Regions from separate parts of the Martinezella sp. CNPSo 3957 genome, predicted to be linked through region 3. Evidence: predicted binding sites of a transcription regulator. Region 3 holds the regulator's gene; each other region holds the start of a gene.
The links. The regulator PhoB, encoded in region 3, activates phosphate uptake and scavenging genes when phosphate is short. The targets are predictions, from matches to a motif close to TGTCATNNANCTGTCAT.

Region 1 (7,392 bases), on a different contig from region 3:
CGCCTATCGGCAACAGCCGCGTCAAGCTCACCAACATCGCCGATTGCGTCAAGCGCGGCCTGGTCAAGGAAGGCGAAAACCCACTGCGCGTCGCAGCCGAGCGGCTGGCGTCCGACGGGGTAACCATTCTTCACACGATCGGCGGCGACGACACCAATACGACGGCCGCCGATCTCGCCGCCTATCTTGGCGCCAATGGCTACGATCTGACCGTTGTCGGCCTGCCGAAAACGGTTGACAACGACGTCGTGCCGATCCGCCAGTCTCTCGGCGCCTGGACGGCTGCCGAAGTCGGTGCTGACTTCTTCGACAATGTTAGCAACGAACAGACCGCGGCGCCAAAGACGCTCGTGATCCATGAAGTGATGGGCCGCCACTGTGGCTGGCTGACCGCTGCAACCGCGCGCGCCTACATTCAGAAGACCAGCGCCAACGAATATGTCGAAGGCTTCATGATGAATGCCGATTTGAAGCGCATCGACGGCCTCTATCTGCCGGAAATGGTCTTCGACATCGAGGCTGAAGGCGAACGCCTGCGCACTAACATGGAAAAGACCGGCCAGGTGACGTTGTTCGTTTCGGAAGGCGCGGGCCTCGACGCGATCGTCGCCGAGCGCGAAGCGGCCGGCGAAACCGTCAAGCGCGATGCATTCGGTCACGTGAAGATCGACACCATCAATGTCGGCGGCTGGTTCCAGAAGCAATTCGCAGCCATCATCGGCGCCGAACGCTCGATGGTGCAGAAGTCAGGCTATTTCGCACGCTCCGCGCCGGCAAACGCCGAGGACCTTCGCCTGATCCAAGGCATGGTCGATCTCGCCGTGGAAAGCGCCCTCAATAAGGTGTCCGGCGTTACGGGACATGATGAAGGTCAAGGCGGCCGGCTGCGCGTTATCGAATTCCCGCGCATCAAGGGCGGCAAGGCCTTCGATATCTCCACACCCTGGTTCGCTGAGGTCATGGACCATATCGGCCAGAAATACACACAGGCCTGATAGATCTGTGATCAACGGACTGATGGACAATCAGGCGGCCCGATTGTCCATCAGGCGGGTTGACGGATCGCCAATCCAATGTCTTTGCTGGCAGCGAAATAGGAATTAGGGAGGATTCCATGTCCATCGAAACCTGGCTCGCTTTCGCTGCCGCTTCCTGCATCATGCTGGCCATACCAGGCCCGACCATTCTCCTCGTCATATCCTATGCATTGGGCCACGGCCGCAAGACGGCGCTGGCAACGGTGACTGGCGTCACGCTTGGCGATTTCACGGCAATGACCGCTTCGCTCGCCGGTCTCGGCGCCCTCCTTGCCACATCAGCGACACTATTCACGATTCTGAAGCTGATCGGCGCAGCCTATCTCGTTTTCCTCGGAATCAAGCTCTGGAGAGCCCCCATTGTGACGGGACCGATGGGCGATAACGACAATCTCCCAGAGGAAAAACCGTTAAAAATTCTCTTACACTCATACATTGTAACAGCTCTCAACCCGAAGAGCATCGTCTTTTTCATTGCGTTCGTTCCGCAATTTCTCGACATGTCGAAGCCATTTCTTCAGCAAACGCTTATTCTAGAGGCAACTTTCCTCACGTTAGCGGCACTGAACTCGCTTATTTACGTCTTCGTCGCCGATATGGCACGCGGCTTCATCCGCAAGGCAAGCGTGCAACGCGTCGTTAACAGAACGGGGGGAACTCTGTTGATTGCCGCCGGTGCAGTGACCGCCGGATACCGTCGGATGGCCGCCTGAGGCCGTGCAGGGTTGCGGGGTGATCACGGATAGGTTAATGGGGATTCATAATTTTATCGATCGCGTGACCGAATTTGGCGGTCCTGTGGCCGAATTGCATCGAAATTAGGTTTGGTTTTTTCGAAAGTGACAGAATGGTAACGATCGGATTTCCCAGCCTGAAGCGCAGCGTTGCCTTGTCGGCAATGATGTGCGGCGCTCTCGCCGGGTGTGCAAGCACTCAGCAGCAGACGTCTCAGGCAGAACTCCCGTCGGCACACACCAACGTGCCGCATCCGAATACGACCCTGACCGCAACTGGCACGGCCGCGCCTGCAGTAGGCGGCGTGGCAGTGGCCGCGATATCGCCGAATTTCATCGGTCCGCGGCAGCCGCAACAAACAGCAATGGCAAAGTCCGGCCGTGTTGTTCCGGGTTCGACAAACGTTGCTGCTGCAAGCCAGCAGCAGATGGACGCGGGACGTTTCGGCACGCCTGTTGCGAGCGCTGCCAATCAGGGAACCGCCGCAATCGCTGCCGCAACGGGCGCTCCAGCTGGTAGCACCTCAGCCGCAGCAGCCTATGCCGCTTCCGACGTGCCGCTGATGCCTTCCGTAGTCGCCATCCCGATGCCTAATCCGGCGCGCCCTGGTGATGCCGCGCTCACGCCGGTTTCCTCCTCCGTGGCTCAGAGCCAGCCCACCATTCCGATGACATCGGATGTTGCGGCCATTCAGGTTGCCGTGCCGACGCCGCGTCCAGGTTCGACACCGCAGGCTGAAGTCGCGTTCGCCACGCCCCCGCAAATGGGCGTTCCGCGCTACGCCGACAATCGCATGCATTATGACTTCAATTTCGACAGTAGCGGTCCGACGGTCGTGCCAGCCGTCATGACCACCACCAACACTGCGAATTACGATTCCGACGTTCCGGCTGAGCAAAAGAGCTATGTTTCGAAGCTCATCCAGAAATACGCCAAGCTTTACGAAATTCCGGAATCCCTGATCCATCGCGTCGTTCACCGCGAAAGCCGTTACAATCCGAAAGCCTATAATCGCGCCGGATATTTCGGCCTGATGCAGATCAAGTATAATACGGCGAAGTCCATGGGCTACGAAGGCCCGGCATCCGGGCTTCTCGACGCGGAAACCAACATCAAATATGCCGCCAAATATCTGCGCGGCGCATGGATGACGGCCGACAGCAAGGCTCAAAACAAGGAAGTGAATGCCGTGCAGCTTTATGCCCGCGGCTATTACTACGACGCCAAGCGCAAGGGCCTTACTGACGTCGCCAACGGCAATTACTAATTTTATCTAGATAATTCTGACAAGCCGGCCTAATTCGTGGCCGGCTTTATCACATCCATGATCCGCTTCAGCAGGATTTGCGGCCGATAATCCGCCCAGGTCGGCGTCAGCCCCATCCGCACGACGACGAGATTGGCGGACGGGACGATTGCGACCGTTTGGCCGTCATGACCGGTCATCCAAAATGCATCCGCGGGCAGACCGAATTGGGCGTTCGAGCCGCCAGGGCCCGCAAGCCAGGCCTGAACCTGCGAGTAAACGCCCTCGGAAGCCTTCGTCGGCGTGCGCATGGCGCCGACGAACCCCTCCGGCAGCAAACGGTGCCCATTCCAGACCCCGTCCTGTAGCAGAAACATGCCGAAGCGCGCCCAATCCCGGGCATTGGCGTAGAGATAGGAACTGCCGACGAAGGTGCCGCGCTCGTCGGCCTCGAAAACAGCGCTATACATTCCGAGTGGTCCGAAGAGCGCTTCGCGCGGATAGGAGATGGCAGCGCTCAGATTGGGCAGCCGGTTCATCCACAGGCGAGAAAGCAGCGCGGCCGTGCCACTGGAATAGCTGAAACGCTCGCCCGGCGCTGCCAGCTGACGCGCATTGGCTGCTAGGCTCGTCACATCCGCGTCGAGATAGAGCATGCGCGTTACATCCGATACGGTGCCATAGGATTCGTTAAACGCAAGCCCGCTTTCCATGGCGAGAAGATCGCTGAGCTTGATGTCCTTACGCGAGTCGGCGCTCCATTGCGGCAGAAGATTCTGATCGTCGAAGGACATGCGCCCGGCCAGCATGAGACGGCCGATAATCGCGGCATTCACCGTCTTGGTCATCGACCAGCCGATCAGCGGCGTTGCCTTGCTGAAGCCATCGCCATAGGTCTCGGCGACAATACGGCCATCCTTGACCACGACGATCGCGCGCATGGCTGGCCCGGCAAGATCCGGATTCGATACGACATCGGCAAGCCTCCTCCCCACGTCACCCTGACCGAGGTCTACCGTATCTCCATCCGGCCAAACCGCATCGTTCTTCGGCGCCTTCACCTTGTTGAGGAAGACGGCGCTGCGAGCCGTTTGCAGATCGCCGTCCGGCACCAGCGCACAGCCAAGCGCACCGCGATAAAGCGCACGGTTCGGCGCGAACAATCCCAGGAAACGGGCCGTCACCACGCCCTCGTCCCGATCGACATAGACGCGAATGAGCTTCAATGCCGGATTGCCGGGAGCCTGGACATCCTCCTCCATCACCTTGTCCGGATCCCGCTTGGCCACGAACGTATTGGAGCAGACGATCTTTGCCGCGTAGCCATCGCCGACCTTCAGCAATTCCGGCGGATAAAGAGAGAGCCAAACGGCTCCGCCGGCGACAATGATCAGCAGCAGAACAATAAGAGCCCCGATCACTCTCGATATCAAACGCATGTCACATACTCTCCAGAAAGGTAGGCGGAGACAATCAGGAAACGCAGCAAGATGAAAGATCTATGATGATCAGGGCTCCTTAAATATGTGCAAGGATGCCTTGCAGCTGGATCTGCCAACAGCCCGCGTCATCAGACTGTAGCATTGCCGGGTTACACGCCCTGAACTTCACAAATCGGTGACAAGACTCAGATGACGGAATTCGCCCCGGATGCCGGTCTCCAAAAGAATCGGAAACTCAAGGACGCTCTGCTTCAGCACAAGGCACTGTCTAAGGCAGGCCTTTCCGAGCGCTTGTTCGGCATGTTGTTTTCCGGTCTTGTCTATCCGCAGATTTGGGAAGATCCGGATATCGATATGGAGGCGATGGAGCTGGAAGCGCATCATCGCATCGTCACCATCGGTTCGGGCGGCTGCAACATGCTCGCCTACCTCTCGCAAAATCCTGCATCCATCGATGTTGTCGATCTCAATCGCCACCACATCGCACTGAACAAGCTGAAGCTAGCTGCCTTCCGCCTGCTTCCCGGCCATGCGGACCTGGTGCGTTTCTTCGGAACGGCGAATTCTGCGGGCAATAGCCAGGCTTACGACCAGTTCATCGCGCCGCGCCTCGACACGGCCACGGCTGACTACTGGGATGGTCGCGATCTCTATGGCCGCCGCCGCATCACGGTCTTCAACCGCAATATCTACAAGACCGGCCTTCTCGGCCGGTTTATCGGCGCTGCCCATATACTGGCACGCTTGCACGGCGTTCGCCTCCAAAAGATGACTGAAGCCCGTACCATGCGCGAGCAGCGTCAGTTCTTTGAGGAAGAAATCGCTCCGATCTTCGACAAACCGGCGGTTCGCTGGCTGCTCGGCCGCAAGAGCTCGCTCTTTGGCCTCGGCATCCCGCCGCAGCAATATGACGAGCTTGCGAGCCTGGCAGGCGACGATTCCATTTCCGCCGTGCTGAAACACCGGCTCGAAAAGCTCGCCTGTCATTTCCCGATGCGCGACAATTACTTTGCCTGGCAGGCATTCTCCCGGCGCTACGCTGCCCAGCACCAGGGGCCTCTGCCCACCTATCTCAAGCCGGAACACTATGCGGCGATCCGCGCCAATGCCGATCGTGTGAGCGTCCATCACGCCAATTTCACCGAGCTTCTCGCTTCGAAGCCGGCAGCTTCTCGCGATCGCTATATCCTCCTCGATGCGCAGGACTGGATGACCGACGAGCAGCTCAATGGCCTCTGGGCGGAGATCACCCGCACGGCGCGCGAAGGCGCCCGCGTCATCTTCCGCACGGCCGCCGAAAAGAGCATCATCGAAGGCCGCCTTTCTCCAGCGATCCGCGATCAGTGGGTCTATTTCGAAGAGCGTTCGCAGGAACTCAATGTTCGTGATCGCTCGGCCATCTATGGCGGCTTCCACATCTACGGGAAAAAAGCGTGAGCCAGGCGGATACAGGCATAGAAACCAGCGAGAACAATCACGCCAAGCTGATGGACGGCATGTACCGTTATCAGCGTCACATCTATGACCTGACCCGCAAATATTACCTATTCGGCCGCGATCGCACGATCGAACAGCTGAATGTCCCCGTCGGCGGCTCGCTTCTGGAAGTGGGCTGCGGCACCGGCCGCAATATGCTGCTCGCCTATCGGCGCTTCCCCTCCGCCTGCCTCTACGGCCTCGACATCTCGCAGGAAATGCTGATCTCCGCGCGCAATAATTTCCGCGGCCTGAAACAGATGCCGGATTTTCGCGTCGCCGATGCCACCGCTTTCTCGCCCGACGATTTCGGCACCGAGGGCTTCGACCGCGTCATGATCTCCTACGCGCTGTCGATGATCCCGGACTGGAAAAATGCCGTCGACGCATCGCTCGACGCAGTCGCACCGGGCGGCGAGCTTCACATCGTCGATTTCGGCCAGCAGGAAGGATTGCCGGGCTGGTTCCGTGCCATGCTCAAAGGCTGGCTGAAGAAATTCCACGTCACTCCCCGCGCCGATCTTTTGACCGTGCTCGAAGAGAAGGCTGCAGTGAGGGGCATGTCGATGAAAACCGAAAAGATCGGTCGTGGCTACGCCTGGCGGGCCGTAGCGACCCGGCGCGGCGCCTGAGCGGCGACAGATTCCAGCGCAAAATCCGGCCTCGGAAGGCGCCAAGCATAAGATTTTGCTTGAAGATAACGCATTTTTTACGTTGATATGGTGAATAAAGTGGCAAGACCAGCTGGCAACGGTATGGTCTGCCGCTCTTTCGGATTCTCGAGGACCACATTACGGAAGCCAAATCTTGGGGCAGCAAGATCACTCGGGCCATAACAGGATATCTATGCGCCGGCTTCTGGCATGCCTACTGCCGCTCGCTCTTGCCTTGACGGGCTGCACGACGGGCTATGATGCCTTATCGACGGCGGCCCTTCCCAAGACCAGATTCGCCGATACGAAGCCCCAGGACTTCGGCCGCGATCATCCGCAGCGCCATCCCATCCATGGCATCGATATTTCCAAATGGCAGGGCGATATCGATTGGAAAGCCGTCAAGGGCTCGGGCGTCGCCTTCGTCTTCATCAAGGCGACAGAGGGCAAGGACCGGATCGACCCTCGCTTCACCGAGTATTGGAATGAAGCGAGCGCTGCCGGACTTCTGCATGCGCCCTATCATTTCTTCTATTTCTGCTCGACAGCCGATGAGCAGGCCGATTGGTTCATCCGCAACGTGCCGAAGGATGCCATGGCGCTTCCGCCCGTCGTCGACGTCGAATGGAACCCGGGCTCCCCCACCTGCAAGACCAGACCGGCTCCTGAAACGGTACGCAGCGAGATCAAGCGCTTTATGGATCGCCTGCAGGCCTATTACGGCAAGCGCCCGATCATCTATACTTCAGTTGACTTCCATCGTGAAAATCTAGTCGGCTATTTCCAGGACTATCATTTCTGGG
Region 2 (7,392 bases), on a different contig from region 3:
CAACACCTCCAACCCGTCGGTGCTGATCGCGGCCGGCCTTCTCGCCCGCAACGCCGTTGCCAAGGGTCTGAAGACCAAGCCGTGGGTCAAGACCTCGCTCGCACCGGGATCTCAGGTCGTCGGCGAATATCTTGCCAAGTCCGGCCTGCAGGCAGATCTCGACAAGCTCGGCTTCAACCTGGTCGGCTTCGGCTGCACCACCTGCATCGGCAACTCCGGCCCGCTGCCGGCGCCGATCTCCAAGACGATCAATGACAAGGGCCTGATCGTATCCGGCGTCCTCTCCGGCAACCGCAACTTCGAAGGCCGCATCTCGCCTGACGTCCAGGCGAACTATCTCGCTTCGCCGCCGCTCGTCGTCGCCTACGCGCTCGCCGGCTCGGTGCAGCTCGACCTGACGAAGGAGCCGATCGGCGAAGACCAGAATGGCAAGCCTGTCTATCTCAAGGACATCTGGCCGACCTCGCACGAGGTTCAGGAGTTCATCCAGAAGTACGTCACCCGCGAGCTCTACGAGAGCAAGTATGCCGACGTCTTCAAGGGCGACGCCAACTGGCAGGCCGTGCAGGTTCCTCCGGGCCAGACCTATGCCTGGGACGACAATTCGACCTACGTGCAGAACCCGCCTTACTTCGTGGGTATGGGCAAGAAGGGCGCCGGCGTTTCCGACATCAAGGGCGCCCGCGTTCTCGGCCTGTTCGGCGACAAGATCACCACCGACCACATTTCCCCGGCCGGTTCGATCAAGGCTGCCTCGCCGGCCGGTTCTTACCTCATCGGCCATGGCGTCGGCGTTGCTGACTTCAACCAGTACGGCACGCGCCGCGGCAATCATGAAGTCATGATGCGCGGCACCTTCGCCAACATCCGCATTCGCAACCACATGCTCGGCCCGAACGGCAAGGAAGGTGGCTACACCATCCACTATCCGTCCAAGGAAGAAACGTCGATCTACGATGCGGCCATGCAGTACAAGGCCGAGGGCGTTCCGCTCGTCATCTTCGCCGGTGTCGAATACGGTAACGGCTCGTCGCGCGACTGGGCTGCCAAGGGCACGAACCTGCTCGGCGTGCGCGCCGTGATCGCCCAGTCCTTCGAGCGCATCCACCGCTCGAACCTGGTCGGCATGGGCGTCATCCCGTTCGTCTTCGAGGAAGGCACTACCTGGGCAAGCCTCGGCCTGAAGGGCGACGAACTGGTCACGATCGAAGGCCTGGAAAACATCAAGCCGCGCGAGCGCAAGATCGCCAAGATCACCTATGGCGACGGCTCCGTGAAGGATGTTCCGATCATCTGCCGCATCGATACGCTGGATGAGGTCGTCTACGTCAACAATGGCGGCATCCTGCAGACGGTTCTGCGCGATCTCGCTGCCTGATAGGCATTCAACACTGTTATTGGAGGCCGCCGGAAAACTCTTCCGGCGGCCTCTTGTTTTTCACGGTGATGTGTACGGCGAGACTTCCGCTCACTCCGGCCTCACCCCATCGTGACTTTGCGTCATCGCGTTAAACTATTATCTCTTGTTTCAGATTTTTCGGGCTTGATGTGGCCTGGTCGCCCCAAGAAGCGCGAGTTTTGCAGAGCCCGTATAGGCAGACGGCGCTCGAGATTGGATGCAGAGGTAGAGATAGAAATGCGCCTTCGATTTTTGGTTCCACTTTTGGCAGGCATTGGGCTCGCAAGTTCGCTGCATGCGCAGGAGGCTCCGAAGATCAAGGGCGTCGTCGAACTCTTCACTTCGCAGGGCTGCGCGTCCTGTCCTCCCGCCGACGCGGCCTTTCGCAAGCTGATCCGTCAGGGCGATGTCGTGGCGCTTGCCTACCATGTCGACTATTGGAATTACCTCGGCTGGAACGACACCATGGCGTCAAAGGACAATACGGCGCGCCAGTATGCTTATGCCCGGACGATGGGCCGCAGCGGGGTTTATACGCCACAGGCGATCGTCAATGGCAGGGACCATATGAACGGTGCCGATCTCAGTGGCATCAACGTCAAGCTCGACGAGTTTGAGCGTCTTGGCGAGGGCCTGATGGTTCCGGTCAGTGCCGCCATGAAGGGCGACGAGCTGGAGATCAAGATCGGGGCCGGGCAGGGTAAGGCCAATGTGGTTGCCGTCTATTTCGACAAGGAGCAGATGGTGGCACCTAAGGGCGGCGAAAATACCGGCCAGCAGATTGCCTATATGCATGCCGTCTCCGATGTCGAGACGGTGGGCATGTGGGACGGCAAGGCTATGAGCCTCGTATTGCCCTCTACCGTGCTCGATAAAGCCGGCCGGCGAGGCCTCGCGATTCTGCTGCAGGCATCGACGCCTGCGGGCGATCCGGCCGCCATCCTGGGGGCGACTGTCTTGACTGTGGGCTCGGACGGCTGAGCGGTTTTTCAGCTTCTATTTCTGCTGGGATCGAAAAGGCTTCCTATTTTGGCTAATGCCAAAAAGGGGAGGTGCCCGGCGAGGACGCATTCGGGGCTGGGGTTTAATCGATGCGCCCCGGCCGGGCCGTTTGACGCGGCGGCGCCAAACGGTTCCCTATACTTCTTGTAAATTGGGCGTCGTTTTGGCTGAAATGCGGCGCTGACGAGGTGCTTTCACAGCTGGGAAAGAAATTGTGAGCCGCCAGCCGTCTTGCAATTTGATGTGGCTGAGGCAAACTGTCATTCTCCTGTCATGAGATAGCCCCTGGGGGATTGATGACTGATCAGCCGGATTTGAGACACGGTGAAAGCCGTTCCGTCGAAACCAATTCATCCGTCGTCGTTGATCTCAGAGAATACAAACAGAGCAAGGACCCGCTGCCGGTGACGTTTCATCGCCGGGAGTTGGATGCGATTCTCTGGATCTATGGCCGCATGGTCGGCGAGGGCGAGTGGCGCGACTACGCCATCGACCATTTGAAGGACAAGGCGGTTTTCTCCGTCTTCAAGCGCTCCGGCGAGATGCCGCTCTTCCGTATCGAAAAGAATCCAAAGCTTTCGGCCAAGCAGGGTGCCTTCTCCGTCGTCAATACCAACGGCATGATCCTGAAGCGCGGCCATGAGCTGAGCCAAGTGTTGAAGGTTTTCGACAAGCAGCTGAAGCTGGTGGAGAAGTAGTTTCGCTTCATTGGCTATGTGCTGGTGGATAGTGCGGTACCCCCTCTGTCACTTCGTGACATCTCCCCCACAAGGGGGGAGATTTTTGGGAGTTTGACGTACGCTGCTTGCAAAACAATAGACCACAATTTCAACAGGTCCGATGCCTAGGTGAGGGAGTGCTCTGGGCTGCCGATCTCCCCCCTTGTGGGGGAGATGTCACGAAGTGACGGAGGAGGGTACCAGCGTTTCCGCAGACTGACAGGTCCGATCCTACCCACCGAACAACGTCCCCGGATAAACCGACGGATCCGGATCGGTTTCTGCGCCGTCCCCGAGCGCCTTCTGCATCAGCATCGTATCCAGCCATCGGCCATGCTTGTAGCCGGTGCCTTTCAACAGGCCGGTTTCGGTAAAGCCTGCGGCGCGGTGTACGGCGACGGAGGCGGGATGGGCGCCGCCGATGACGGCGATCATCTGGCGGAAGCCAAGCGTCTGGCAGCTTTCGACGAGCGCATCGAGCAGCAATCGGCCAATGCCGCGCCCTCGAGCCTCCGGCGCCAGATAGATCGAGTCCTCTACCATCCAACGATAGGCTGGCCGCGTGCGGAAGGATGAGGCGTAGGCATAGCCGAGGAACGCGCCGGCATCGTCTTCCGCAACGAGATAGGGATAACCCTTGTCACGGATCGCCTCGAACCTGGCCGTCATTTCCTCCTGGCTCGGCGGCGTGATTTCGTAGCTTGCCGTGCCGTTGAGGACGGAATCTCTGTAGATGGCGGTGATATGGGGAAGGTCGTTTGAGGTTGCACTGCGGAGGCTGACGGACATTGCTTCTATTGCCTGATCTGCGGATTTGTGACAACAGCTATCAAATCGCAAGGCGTGCGATCGAGCAAACAAAAAAGGCGGCTGAAGCCGCCTTTTCATATCTCATTTCACGCTGCGATTAACGGCGGTTGCCCATAAATTGCAGCAGGAACATGAACAGGTTGATGAAGTCCAGGTAGAGCGACAGGGCCCCCATGATCGCCTTGCGGCCAGCCACCGTCGCATCGTCGGCAGTGTAGTACATTTCCTTGATCCGCTGCGTATCGTAGGCGGTGAGGCCTGCGAAGATCAGGACGCCGATCACGGAGATGGCGAACTGCAGGGCGGACGAAGCCAGGAAGATGTTGACGAGCGTAGCGATGATCAGGCCGAAGAGACCCATCATCAGGAACGAGCCCATCGCCGACAGGTCACGCTTGGTCGTGTAGCCGTAGAGCGACAGCGCGCCGAAGGAGGCGGCGGTCACGAAGAAGGTCTGTACGACGCTCTGGCCGGTGTAGATGATGAAGATCGACGACAGCGACAGGCCCACCAGCGCGGCGTAGACCCAGAAGGTCGTCGTCGCGGCGGCCACGCTCATGCGGTTAATCCTGAAGCTCAGGAAGAAGACCATTGCCAGCGGGGCGAGAATGACCACCCACTTCAGCGGGCTGAGATAGATCGCCTGGCCGAAGGCCGTGATCTGTCCGTTTGCGAAAGCGAGCGAGAAGGAGAGATAGGCGGCAACACCCGTGATCGCCAGACCCAGCGCCATCAGGTTATAGACCTTGAGCATATAGGCTCGAAGGCCCTCGTCTATCATCGCACCGGATTGCGCACCGCTCTGCGCCCGGTTTTGGTAATTGCGAAAGTCAGCCATGTTTTCCTCTTTCAAGCTCCGATGTGATTACGGTGTCGGGTCCTTCAGAACCCAGGCGCCGCTGCGGAGCTCCAGCATGCCTGCAGAGAATATGAGGCTTTCGAGCCGCATGCACAAGGGTCAAGCAGCCGGCCCGATGTTAAATCGATGTAACATCGGGCTGTTTTGGCGGCTCTGCGCCGTTGGCGGAGCGGTTAGAGCTCACGCAGAACGGGGGCGGCCTTCTGGCCGAGGATGCGCCAGGTGCCGATGAGGCCAATACCGACCGTCAGCACCAGCGCGATGACGAGCGTCGATAGGGCGACATCGGGCAGGAAGGCCGAGGGCAGGTGCATGATGCGGCTGACGATATACCAGGCGGATGCGGAGCCGGCGATCAGCGCGAAGACGGCGGTCGCCCCACCCAGGATCAGATATTCGTAGCTGAAGGCGCGGATCAGTGTCGCCCGCGTCGCGCCGAGCGTCTTGAGGATGACGGCATCATGCGTGCGAGCGCGGTTTCCGGCGGCGAGCGCGCCGGCCAGCACGAGGATGGATGCGATGAGCGCCACCGAGGCGGCGGAGCGGATGGCAGTGGCAAGCTGTCCCACAAGCGTGTTGACGACATCGAGAGCATCCTTGACGCGGACGCTTGTTATGGTCGGGTAGGTATTCGTGACTTTCCTGAGAATGGCCGCTTCCTGTTCCGAGGTGGCGGACGTGTCGGTCAGGGTCGCGAGCCAGGCATGCGGGGCGCCCTTGAAGGTATTGGGCGAGAAGATCATCACGAAATTGATCGACAGCGACTGCCATTGAACCTTGCGGAAGCTGGCGATCTTGGCGGTGATGTTGCGGCCGAGCACGTTGACGGTGACTTTATCGCCGAGTTTCAGGCCGAGCGCCTTGCCTTCCTCTTCGGAGAAGGAAACCAACGGCTCGCCGCTATAATCCTTGTCCCACCATTTGCCTTCCGTGACCGAGGCATTTTCCGGCACCGTATCGGCATAGGTGATGCCGCGGTCGCCGCGCAGGACCCATTGGCCTGCTGCCGGCACCTTCATCTTGGTGACATCCTCGCCGTTGAAGGCGACGATGCGGCCGCGCAGCATCGGCGCCTCGACGAGCTTGCCCTTGGGGTCGATGTCGAGCACGATCTTGCGAAAGCCTTCCAGCTCCGGCCCCTGAATGTCGACAAAGAAGAAATTCGGCGCCTGTTCGCTCATGCGGCCCATGAGCTCGCGGCGCATATTGCCGTCGATCAGCGTCAGGGTCACCAACAGCGCCAGGCCAAGCCCGAGCGACAGCACGACGGATGAAGTCAGCGCGCCCGGCCGGTGGATATTGCCGATCGCCAGGCGCAGAGCGGGCGAGCGCACGCGCGGGCTGCGGCGGGCAAGCCAGGAAAGCAGGGCCGCCACCAGGCGCAGCACGACGAAGGCGCCGGCGATCGATACGACGAAGACGATGGCGATGAAGCGATCATAGGCGGTGACGATCGCCAAGCCGGCAAGTGCTGCCATCAGCACACCGGCGGCGAGCAGATAAGGCCAGCCGGGAAGGCGTCGCGCTTCGAAGCCCTGCTCGCGAAACAACGCCGTTGCCGGCACTTCGCGGGCATGGCCGAGCGGCGGAATGGCAAAGGCCAGCGTCGTCAGCAGGCCGAAGAGAGTGGCAAGCGTTAGCGCGCCGGGATAGAGCCGCGGTGCGGTGGAAATCGGCAGGAATTCCGCCATGAATTGCGACGCAATCATCGGCGCAATGGCACCGAGGACGAGGCCAATTACTATGCCGGCAAGCGCAATGACAGCGATCTGGATGAGATAGATCAGCACGACGACGAAGGCCGGCGCGCCCAGGCATTTGAAGGTGGCGATGGTCGTGCGTTTCGAATCGAGGAAGGCGCGTACGGCATTGGCAACGCCGACGCCGCCGACGATCAAGGCGGCCAAGCCGACCAGCGTCAGGAATTGCGAGAAACGCGTGACATTGTCGGCGAGCTGGGGAGCAGCGCGATCACTGCTGCGGATCGACCAGCCGGCTTGCGGGAAGGCGGCGTTGGCGCGGTCAGTGAGATTGCGGATGCCGGCTGCGGGGTTGTCCATGCGGATCTTGTAGGATTGCTCGACCAGACTGCCCGTGGTGATCAGGCCGGAGGCGATCAGGGCGTCGCGGCTGGTGAGCAGACGTGGCGCGAAGCCGAAGCCTTCGGAGACGGCGTCCGGCTCGCTTTGGATAGTGCTCGATATGCGCAGCTTCGTATTGCCTAGCAGCAAATCGCTGCCGACCTTGAGGTTCAGGCGTTCCAACAGCAGGGGCGCTACGACGGCGCCATAGGCGCCATCCTTTGCGGCCAGTAACGTCGAGAGCGGCTGATTAGGGTCGGCCTCAAAGGTGCCGTAGAGCGGATAGGCGTCGTCGACGGCCTTCACCTCGACCAGCGCCTGGTCCGAGCCATCGGGCAGCCTCGCCATGGAACGCAGGCCGGTGGAGCGGGAAATTTTGCCCAACCTTTGGAGATAGGCGAATTCTTCCGGTGTCGCCTCGCGATTGCGCAGTTCGAAACGGGCGTCGCCTGATAGCAGCGATTGCCCCTGCGTCGCGATCGCGTCGGTGATCGAACGGGAAACGGAATTGACGGCGGCGAT
Region 3 (7,392 bases):
TACCCTTGGCGACCGCCATGATGTCAGGCTTGATGCCGGACCATTCATGGGCAAAGAGCTTGCCGGTACGGCCGACACCGCACTGAACTTCGTCGAGGATCAAAAGCAGGCCGTGCTCATCGCAGATCTCCCGCAGCCCCCGCAGGAATTCGTTGGTCGCCGGGCGGATACCGCCCTCGCCCTGCACCGGCTCGATCAGGATCGCAGCCGTCGCATCCGTGATGGCGGCGCGCACGGCGTCGAGATCGCCAAACTCCACCTGGTCGAAGCCCGGTGCCTTCGGGCCGAAGCCTTCGATATACTTCTCCTGGCCACCGGCGGCGATCGTTGCGATGGTGCGGCCGTGGAAGGCGCCTTCGAAGGTGATGATATGGAACTTCTCGGGATGCCCCTTGGCGAACTGATAGCGCCGCGCAGTCTTGATGGCGCACTCCAGCGCCTCCGCGCCCGAATTGGTGAAGAACACCTTGTCGGCGAAGGTCACCTCCGTCAGCCGCTTCGACAGCTTCTCCTGGCCGGGCACCTCATAGAGGTTGGACAGGTGCCAGACCTTGTCGGCCTGCGCCTTCAGCTCGGCGACAAGATGGGGATGAGCATGACCGAGCGAATTGACCGCGACGCCGGCTGCGAAATCGAGGTAGCGTTCGCCATTCTCAGTGACCAGCCAGACGCCCTCGCCTCGCTCGAACCGCAGCGGAGCGCGCAAGTAGGTGTCGTAAAGCGGCGTGGTCTCGGCCATGGCCATATCTCCTGATCACAACTTTAAGGACCGATCGCTTCCATTTGATGAAACGGGTCCGAAAAAATCAAAAATGCCGCCTTGCGGCGGCTTGGGCACTATTGATGTTTTGCACCGCGATGTCAACAAAACTGCCGTTTTAGCAGGTGCGAGAAAACGCTTGCCGGCAAAAGAGATGCATCGGGCGGCGCCTATGGCAGAAATGCCACGCCCGGACAGCAAGTTGGGGAAAACCTCGAAATCGATTCCTCAAGATTCCCGCGACTCTTGTCACGGAGTCAGCCTCACACTAGGTTAAAAACCAATTGCTAGACTGCATGCGGCGGAACTAGTCACCACAATTTTAGAGCGTTTCGCGCCTCGATACCATGCGAGGCAATGGTGAGGGATTCTGCCATCGGAAACGCGACAGCGGAGACAGGGCATGAATTGGACAGACGAACGCGTCGAGAAGCTGAAAAAGCTATGGTCCGAAGGATTGAGCGCCAGCCAGATCGCTGCGCAGCTCGGTGGCGTGAGCCGTAATGCCGTTATCGGCAAGGTGCATCGCCTGAACCTCCCCGGCCGAGCGAAGGCGGGCGGCACGACAACCGCAGCGCGCACGCCGAAGCGCAGCGCAGCGGCACCTCGCGCTGCGACCTACGGATCGCGCGTTGCTACCCGCACGGTGGTTGCCCGCCAGCAGGGCGCAACCATGCTGAAGGAAGAGATCGAGATCGATTCCGTCAATGAAATCCAGTATCGCCCGGCATCGAACGTCGTCGTTCCGATCTCCCGTCGCCTCGGCCTGACGGAACTGACGGAGCGTACCTGCAAGTGGCCGGTCGGCGATCCGCTGAAGGACGATTTCCATTTCTGCGGCAACGAGAGCCCAGATTCGTCGCCTTACTGCACCTACCATCAGCGCCTGGCCTACCAGCCGGTGCATGAACGCCGTCGGCCAGCGCAACCACGCGGCTGAGACGCGCCATCGATGAGATAAAAGAAACGGGCCCTGGGGCCCGTTTTCTGTTTCCGCCGCTATGTCGAATGCCTGATCGGGTATCCCCGCTCAGGCCTCCATGGAGTAGCCCGCGCCGCGAACGGTGCGGATGACATCCTGCATATTGGAGAAATTGAGCGCCTTGCGCAGGCGGCCGACATGGACGTCGACCGTGCGTTCGTCGACGTAGATATCGTGACCCCATACGCCGTCGAGCAGCTGCGAACGCGAGAAGACGCGGCCCGGCGAGGACATCAGGAACTCCAGCAGGCGGAATTCCGTGGGCCCCAACCGCACTTCGCGGCTCTTGCGGTGGACGCGATGGGTTTCGCGATCCAGCTCGATATCGCCGCAGCGCAGCACCGTGGAGAGAACCTCCGGGCGGGCACGCCGCAGCATCGCCTTGACGCGAGCCATCAGCTCCGGCGTCGAGAACGGCTTGACGACATAATCGTCCGCGCCGGTCGAAAGCCCGCGCACGCGCTCGCTTTCCTCGCCGCGCGCCGTCAGCATGATGATCGGCAGACGCTCCGTCTCCGGCCGCATACGCAGCCGGCGGCAGAGCTCGATGCCGGATACGCCGGGGAGCATCCAGTCGAGGATCAGGAGGTCGGGGATGCGCTCCTGGAGACGCAGCTCGGCCTCATCGCCTCTGAGGATCGTGTCTACCTCGAAGCCTTCGGCCTCAAGATTGTAGCGCAGCAGAACGCTGAGCGCTTCCTCGTCTTCTACAACAGCAACTCTCGGAACCATGCGCCTATGGTCTCCTTTCTTCGCTTTCGGATTATTCCGTCACTGCGCCGACGGTATTGGCGGTATCGTCCTTCGGGCGCTCGCCTTCCGGCTGCGCGCCCGTCGCCATGTAATAGATCGTCTCGGCGATGTTGGTGGCGTGGTCGCCGATGCGCTCAATGTTTTTGGCGCAGAAAAGAAGATGCGTGCAGGTGGTGATGTTGCGCGGATCTTCCATCATGTAGGTCAGCATCTCGCGAAAGAGCGAGGTGTACATGGCGTCGATTTCCTCGTCGCGTTCGCGGATCGACACGGCCTTGTCCGGCGAGCGGGTCGCGTAGACATCCAGAACTTCCTTGAGCTGGCTCAGCGCCAGTTCGGAGAGATGCTCGATGCCGCGAGCGAGACGGCGCGGGACACCGGTGCCCTGCACGGCGATGACGCGCTTTGCGGTGTTCTTGCCGAGATCGCCTACGCGCTCCAGATCGGAGGCGATGCGGATCGAGCCCATGATTTCACGCAGGTCAGCCGCCATCGGCTGACGGCGGGCGATGGTGACGATCGCCTTGTCGCCGACTTCGCGCTCGGCATGGTCGAGAACGACGTCGTCGGAGATGACCTTCTGGGCCAGGGCAGTGTCGCTGTTGACCAGCGCGCGTACGCTATCGCTAACCATCTGCTCTGCCAGGCCGCCCATTTCAGCAATGCGGCGCGTCAGGAACTTCAGGTCTTCGTCATAGGCAGAGAGAATGTGAGTGGAGACCATTTTTCTATCCTCAAGGTGAACTGTGTGAAATGAGCCGCGCGCCTGACATCATCAACCAAAACGGCCCATGATGTAATCCTGCGTGCGGAAATCGTCGGGATTGGTGAACATCTTATCGGTGTCGTTCTCCTCGACCAGGTGGCCGAGATGGAACATTGCGGTACGCTGCGAGACGCGGGCTGCCTGCTGCATGGAATGCGTCACGATGACGATGGTGAAATTCTCCCGCAGCTCGTGGATGAGATCCTCGACCTTGGCGGTTGCGATGGGATCGAGCGCCGAGCATGGCTCGTCCATCAGGATGACCTCCGGACTGACCGCGACGGCGCGGGCGATGCACAGACGCTGCTGCTGGCCGCCGGACAGGCTCGTGCCGGCATCATGGAGCCGATCCTTCACCTCGCCCCAGAGACCGGCCTTCTGAAGACTGCTCTCGACGATATGCTCGAGATCGGCCTTTGAGCGATGCAGGCCATGGATGCGCGGACCATAGGCGACGTTCTCATAGATGGACTTCGGAAATGGGTTGGGCTTCTGGAAGACCATGCCGACGCGGGCGCGCAACTCCACCACGTCGATGCTGTCGTCGTAGACATCCTGATCGTCGAGCGTGATCTTGCCGGTGACCCGGCAGGTCTCGATCGTATCGTTCATGCGGTTGAGGCAGCGCAGGAAGGTGGACTTGCCGCAACCGGAAGGGCCGATCAAAGCCGTGACCGTATTCGCGCGGATCTTCAAATTGACGTCAAAGAGCGCCCGCTTGTCGCCGTAGAACACAGAAACGTCCTGGCCGATCATCTTGTAGGGGATCGTCATCATCTTCCTGGACAATGCTTTTTCGCTGGCGGCTTCCGTCATCATGTTCATTTCGTGCGCCCTCCCTTACCAGCGCCGCTCAAAGCGGCGGCGCAGCAGGATGGCGCCGATGTTCATCGCGACGAGGAAGAAGAGAAGCACGATGATGGCGCCGGACGTCCTTTCGACAAAGGCCCGCTCGGCTTCGCTCGCCCACATGTAGATCTGCACCGGCAGCGCCGTCGAAGGTTCGAGCGGCGATGCCGGATAGTTGGCGACGAAAGCGACCATGCCGATCAGAAGCAGCGGCGCAGTCTCGCCAAGCGCGTGCGCAAGCCCGAGGATCGTGCCCGTCAGAATGCCCGGCATCGCAAGCGGCAACACGTGATGGAAGACCATCTGCATGCGCGATGCACCAAGACCGAGCGCCGCGCTGCGGATCGACGGCGGTACGGCCCGCAGCGCCGAGCGTGTGGCGATAATGATCATCGGCAGCGTCATCAGGCTCAGCACGAGACCGCCGACCAGCGAGGCAGAGCGCGGCAGTCCCATCATGTTGATGAAGACCGAGAGACCCAGCAGGCCGTAGACGATCGATGGGACGGCCGCGAGATTGTTGATGTTGACCTCGATCAGGTCCGTCAGCCGGTTCTTCGGTGCGAACTCCTCCAGATAGATCGAGGCGGCGACGCCGACCGGCAAGGCAAGCACGAGAACGGTCAGCATCAGGTAGAACGAGCCGATCAGAGCGACGCCGAGCCCGGCGGCTTCGGGTCGGCTCGAATTGCCCGACAGGAAGAGACCGCTGTTGAAGGCCTTGTAAAGCGCACCGCTTTCGCTGAGTTGCTTCATCCAGGCGACCTGGCGGTCGGATATCTTGCGATCCTTCTCATCGACCGTCAGATCGATCTGGCCCTTGTTGGCTGAATCGATATTGGAGCTGGCAAGGAAGGTGACGTTCTGCGTCGTCCCTATGATCGAGGGATTGGCGACGACCCTATCGCGCAGCGCGATCCTGGCACTGTCCGACACCATCGCCGTTGCCTCGCGAACGAGAGCGCGATTGGCCGGATCGATACCAAGCGCCTTCACCAGTGCATCGCGCACCAGTACCGGGTAGTTGGCAGCGATCAGAACCTTCGGATCGCTGGCGCGCTTGGCTGCAGGGTCGATCACCTTCTCGGTGAATTCGATCGGCAAGGTGATCGATGTCTGAACAAAAGCCGTGTAGCCGGTGCGGACCACGGTCGAGACCAAGATCATAAGGAAGACGAGACCGAAAATGACAGCCGTGATCCCATAGGCGCGAAAGCGGCGCTCGGCAGCATAGCGTTTTTTGATACCGATATCACGGCGCACCGACGCACCCGGCGTCAGGCCACGCGGCATGTTGAGCTGAGAGGAGGATACGACACCGCTCATTCGTATTGCTCCCTATATCGACGGACGATGTAGAGCGCGTAGACGTTGAGGCACAGCGTCAGGAAAAACAGCGTGATCCCGAGTGCAAAGGCGACGAGCGTCTGCGGCGAGGTGAATTCCAGATCGCCGGTCAGCTGGTTGACGATCTTCACGGTGACAGTCGTCATCGGCTCGAAGGGATCGAGTTGCATGCGCGCGGCAACGCCGGCTGCCAGCACCACGATCATGGTTTCACCGATCGCCCGCGACGCGGTCATCAGCAGTGCGCCGACGATGCCCGGAAGGGCGGCCGGCAGCAGAACACGCTTGACCGTTTCCGACCGCGTGGCGCCGAGGCCAAGCGAACCGTCGCGCAGCGAGCGCGGCACGGCCATGATGATATCGTCCGACAGCGAGGAAACGTAAGGGATGAGCATGACGCCCATGACGAAGCCGGCCGTCAAAACGCTCTGTGCCTCGATAAAGCTTCTGTAGTTTCCAGTCATCAGACCGTCGATCTCGGCGGAGATATCGCGCAGGAAGGGGCCGACGGTGACAAGGGCAAAGAAGCCGTAGACGATCGTCGGGATGCCGGCTAGGACCTCCAGCATCGGCTTGGCGATGGAGCGGACGCGCGCCGAGGCATATTCAGCCATGTAGATCGCCGCGAACAGACCGATGGGCACGGCGAAGAGCATGGCGACGAGCCCGATATAGATCGTGCCCGCCAGCAGCGGGATCAGGCCGAAGGTGCCTGAAGTTTGCGTGCCGGCGCCGGCGAAGCGCGGGTCCCAGACCGTGCCGAAGAAGAACTCGCTGGCCGGCACCATGCCGAAGAAGCGTGCCGCTTCCGAAAGCATGGAAACGACGATGCCGACCGTCGTCAGCACTGCGATGGAGGAAGCGACGATCAGTGCCCCGAGAATGACCTGTTCCACACGATTGCGGGCGCGAAAACGCGGGGCGATGGCGCGAAGGCCATGGGCTGCGCAAAGCAGCGACAGAACGATCGCCGCTGCCGACATGACTGTGCGGCTCACTTCGCGCATGCCATTATATTTGTTGGCAGCGTCGATCATGTAGCCCGTGGGGCGAACGGCAAGCGGAACGCCCTTCTGCGCCAGCAGCAACTGAAGATCGGCCTTGCCTGCATCGACATCGGCGAGCTCCTGGCTATCGAGCATGCGCATGCCGCGAGCGATGCTGCGCACCATGCCGTAGCTGAGATTGAGTTCGGCCGGTGGAAGAGACTGAACCTCCTCCGGGAAAGATTTCGTCACCAGGCGGTCGATGACGATGGGGCCGGCGATCAGCCAGACGCAGACGAGCGCTAAGGGCGGAAGCACCGCCCAGATAGCGGCATAGGCACCGTGATAGCCGAGCCGGGAATGCATGGACGAGGACCTGCCACCCGACAGCGCAGCCGCCCTCACCCGCCCCAGCACGAAAGCGGAGGCGCCGAAGACCGACAAGCAGAGCAGCAGCAGCGATACACTCATTCCCATTCCCCGGCGAACCCCGGCGTGGCGGAAAGCCGCACCGGTGCCCGACCCTTCCGCATTCACATGATCTTCCCGACCGCGACATCCTTACGGATCTGGTCGCGCTCAGCATCCGGCGCCGGCACGAGGCCATATTCCGCTAGCGGGCTCTCAGGTCCGATCATCTGATCGCTCGTGAAGAAATCGACATATTCCTTGAGCCCAGGGATGACACCCAGATGGGCTTTCTTGACGTAGAAGAACAGCGGCCGCGATACCGGATAGGTGCCATCGGCAATCGTCTGACCCGAAGGCACGATGCCGTTGACGGTGGCTACCTTCAGCTTGTCGGCGTTGTTCTGGAAGAAATACAAGCCGAACACACCGATGCCGTGCTTGTTGGCATTGATACGGGCCAGCGTTTCGGGATAGTCGCCGTCTATATCGACGGCGACGCCATCCTTACGCACGGCAACGCATTTTTTGGCCTGCTGAG

Region 1: a site for PhoB is predicted at 4,584-4,600, ahead of AC13QE_RS06580 (BtaA family protein). Genes of this name have one in related genera too.
Region 2: a site for PhoB is predicted at 2,660-2,676, ahead of AC13QE_RS30480 (DUF2794 domain-containing protein). Genes of this name have one in related genera too.

The regions. Positions count from the first base shown of each region.
Region 1 covers NZ_JBXSOU010000002.1:283,530-290,921, reverse strand. The annotation lists gene AC13QE_RS06600 (pyrophosphate--fructose-6-phosphate 1-phosphotransferase) at 1-995, shown strand, start outside; gene AC13QE_RS06595 (LysE family translocator) at 1,115-1,750, shown strand; gene AC13QE_RS06590 (transglycosylase SLT domain-containing protein) at 1,885-3,039, shown strand; gene AC13QE_RS06585 (serine hydrolase domain-containing protein) at 3,069-4,457, opposite strand; gene AC13QE_RS06580 (BtaA family protein) at 4,650-5,897, shown strand; gene AC13QE_RS06575 (class I SAM-dependent methyltransferase) at 5,894-6,568, shown strand; gene AC13QE_RS06570 (glycoside hydrolase family 25 protein) at 6,783-7,392, shown strand, end outside.
Region 2 covers NZ_JBXSOU010000023.1:7,264-14,655, forward strand. The annotation lists gene acnA (aconitate hydratase AcnA) at 1-1,378, shown strand, start outside; gene AC13QE_RS30475 (DUF1223 domain-containing protein) at 1,637-2,380, shown strand; gene AC13QE_RS30480 (DUF2794 domain-containing protein) at 2,698-3,099, shown strand; gene AC13QE_RS30485 (GNAT family N-acetyltransferase) at 3,352-3,909, opposite strand; gene AC13QE_RS30490 (Bax inhibitor-1/YccA family protein) at 4,028-4,768, opposite strand; gene AC13QE_RS30495 (ABC transporter permease) at 4,963-7,392, opposite strand, start outside.
Region 3 covers NZ_JBXSOU010000005.1:120,282-127,673, forward strand. The annotation lists gene AC13QE_RS14315 (aspartate aminotransferase family protein) at 1-739, opposite strand, end outside; gene AC13QE_RS14320 (hypothetical protein) at 738-1,037, shown strand; gene AC13QE_RS14325 (GcrA family cell cycle regulator) at 1,164-1,700, shown strand; gene phoB (phosphate regulon transcriptional regulator PhoB) at 1,791-2,474, opposite strand; gene phoU (phosphate signaling complex protein PhoU) at 2,506-3,219, opposite strand; gene pstB (phosphate ABC transporter ATP-binding protein PstB) at 3,271-4,086, opposite strand; gene pstA (phosphate ABC transporter permease PstA) at 4,102-5,403, opposite strand; gene pstC (phosphate ABC transporter permease subunit PstC) at 5,433-6,914, opposite strand; gene AC13QE_RS14355 (substrate-binding domain-containing protein) at 6,977-7,392, opposite strand, start outside.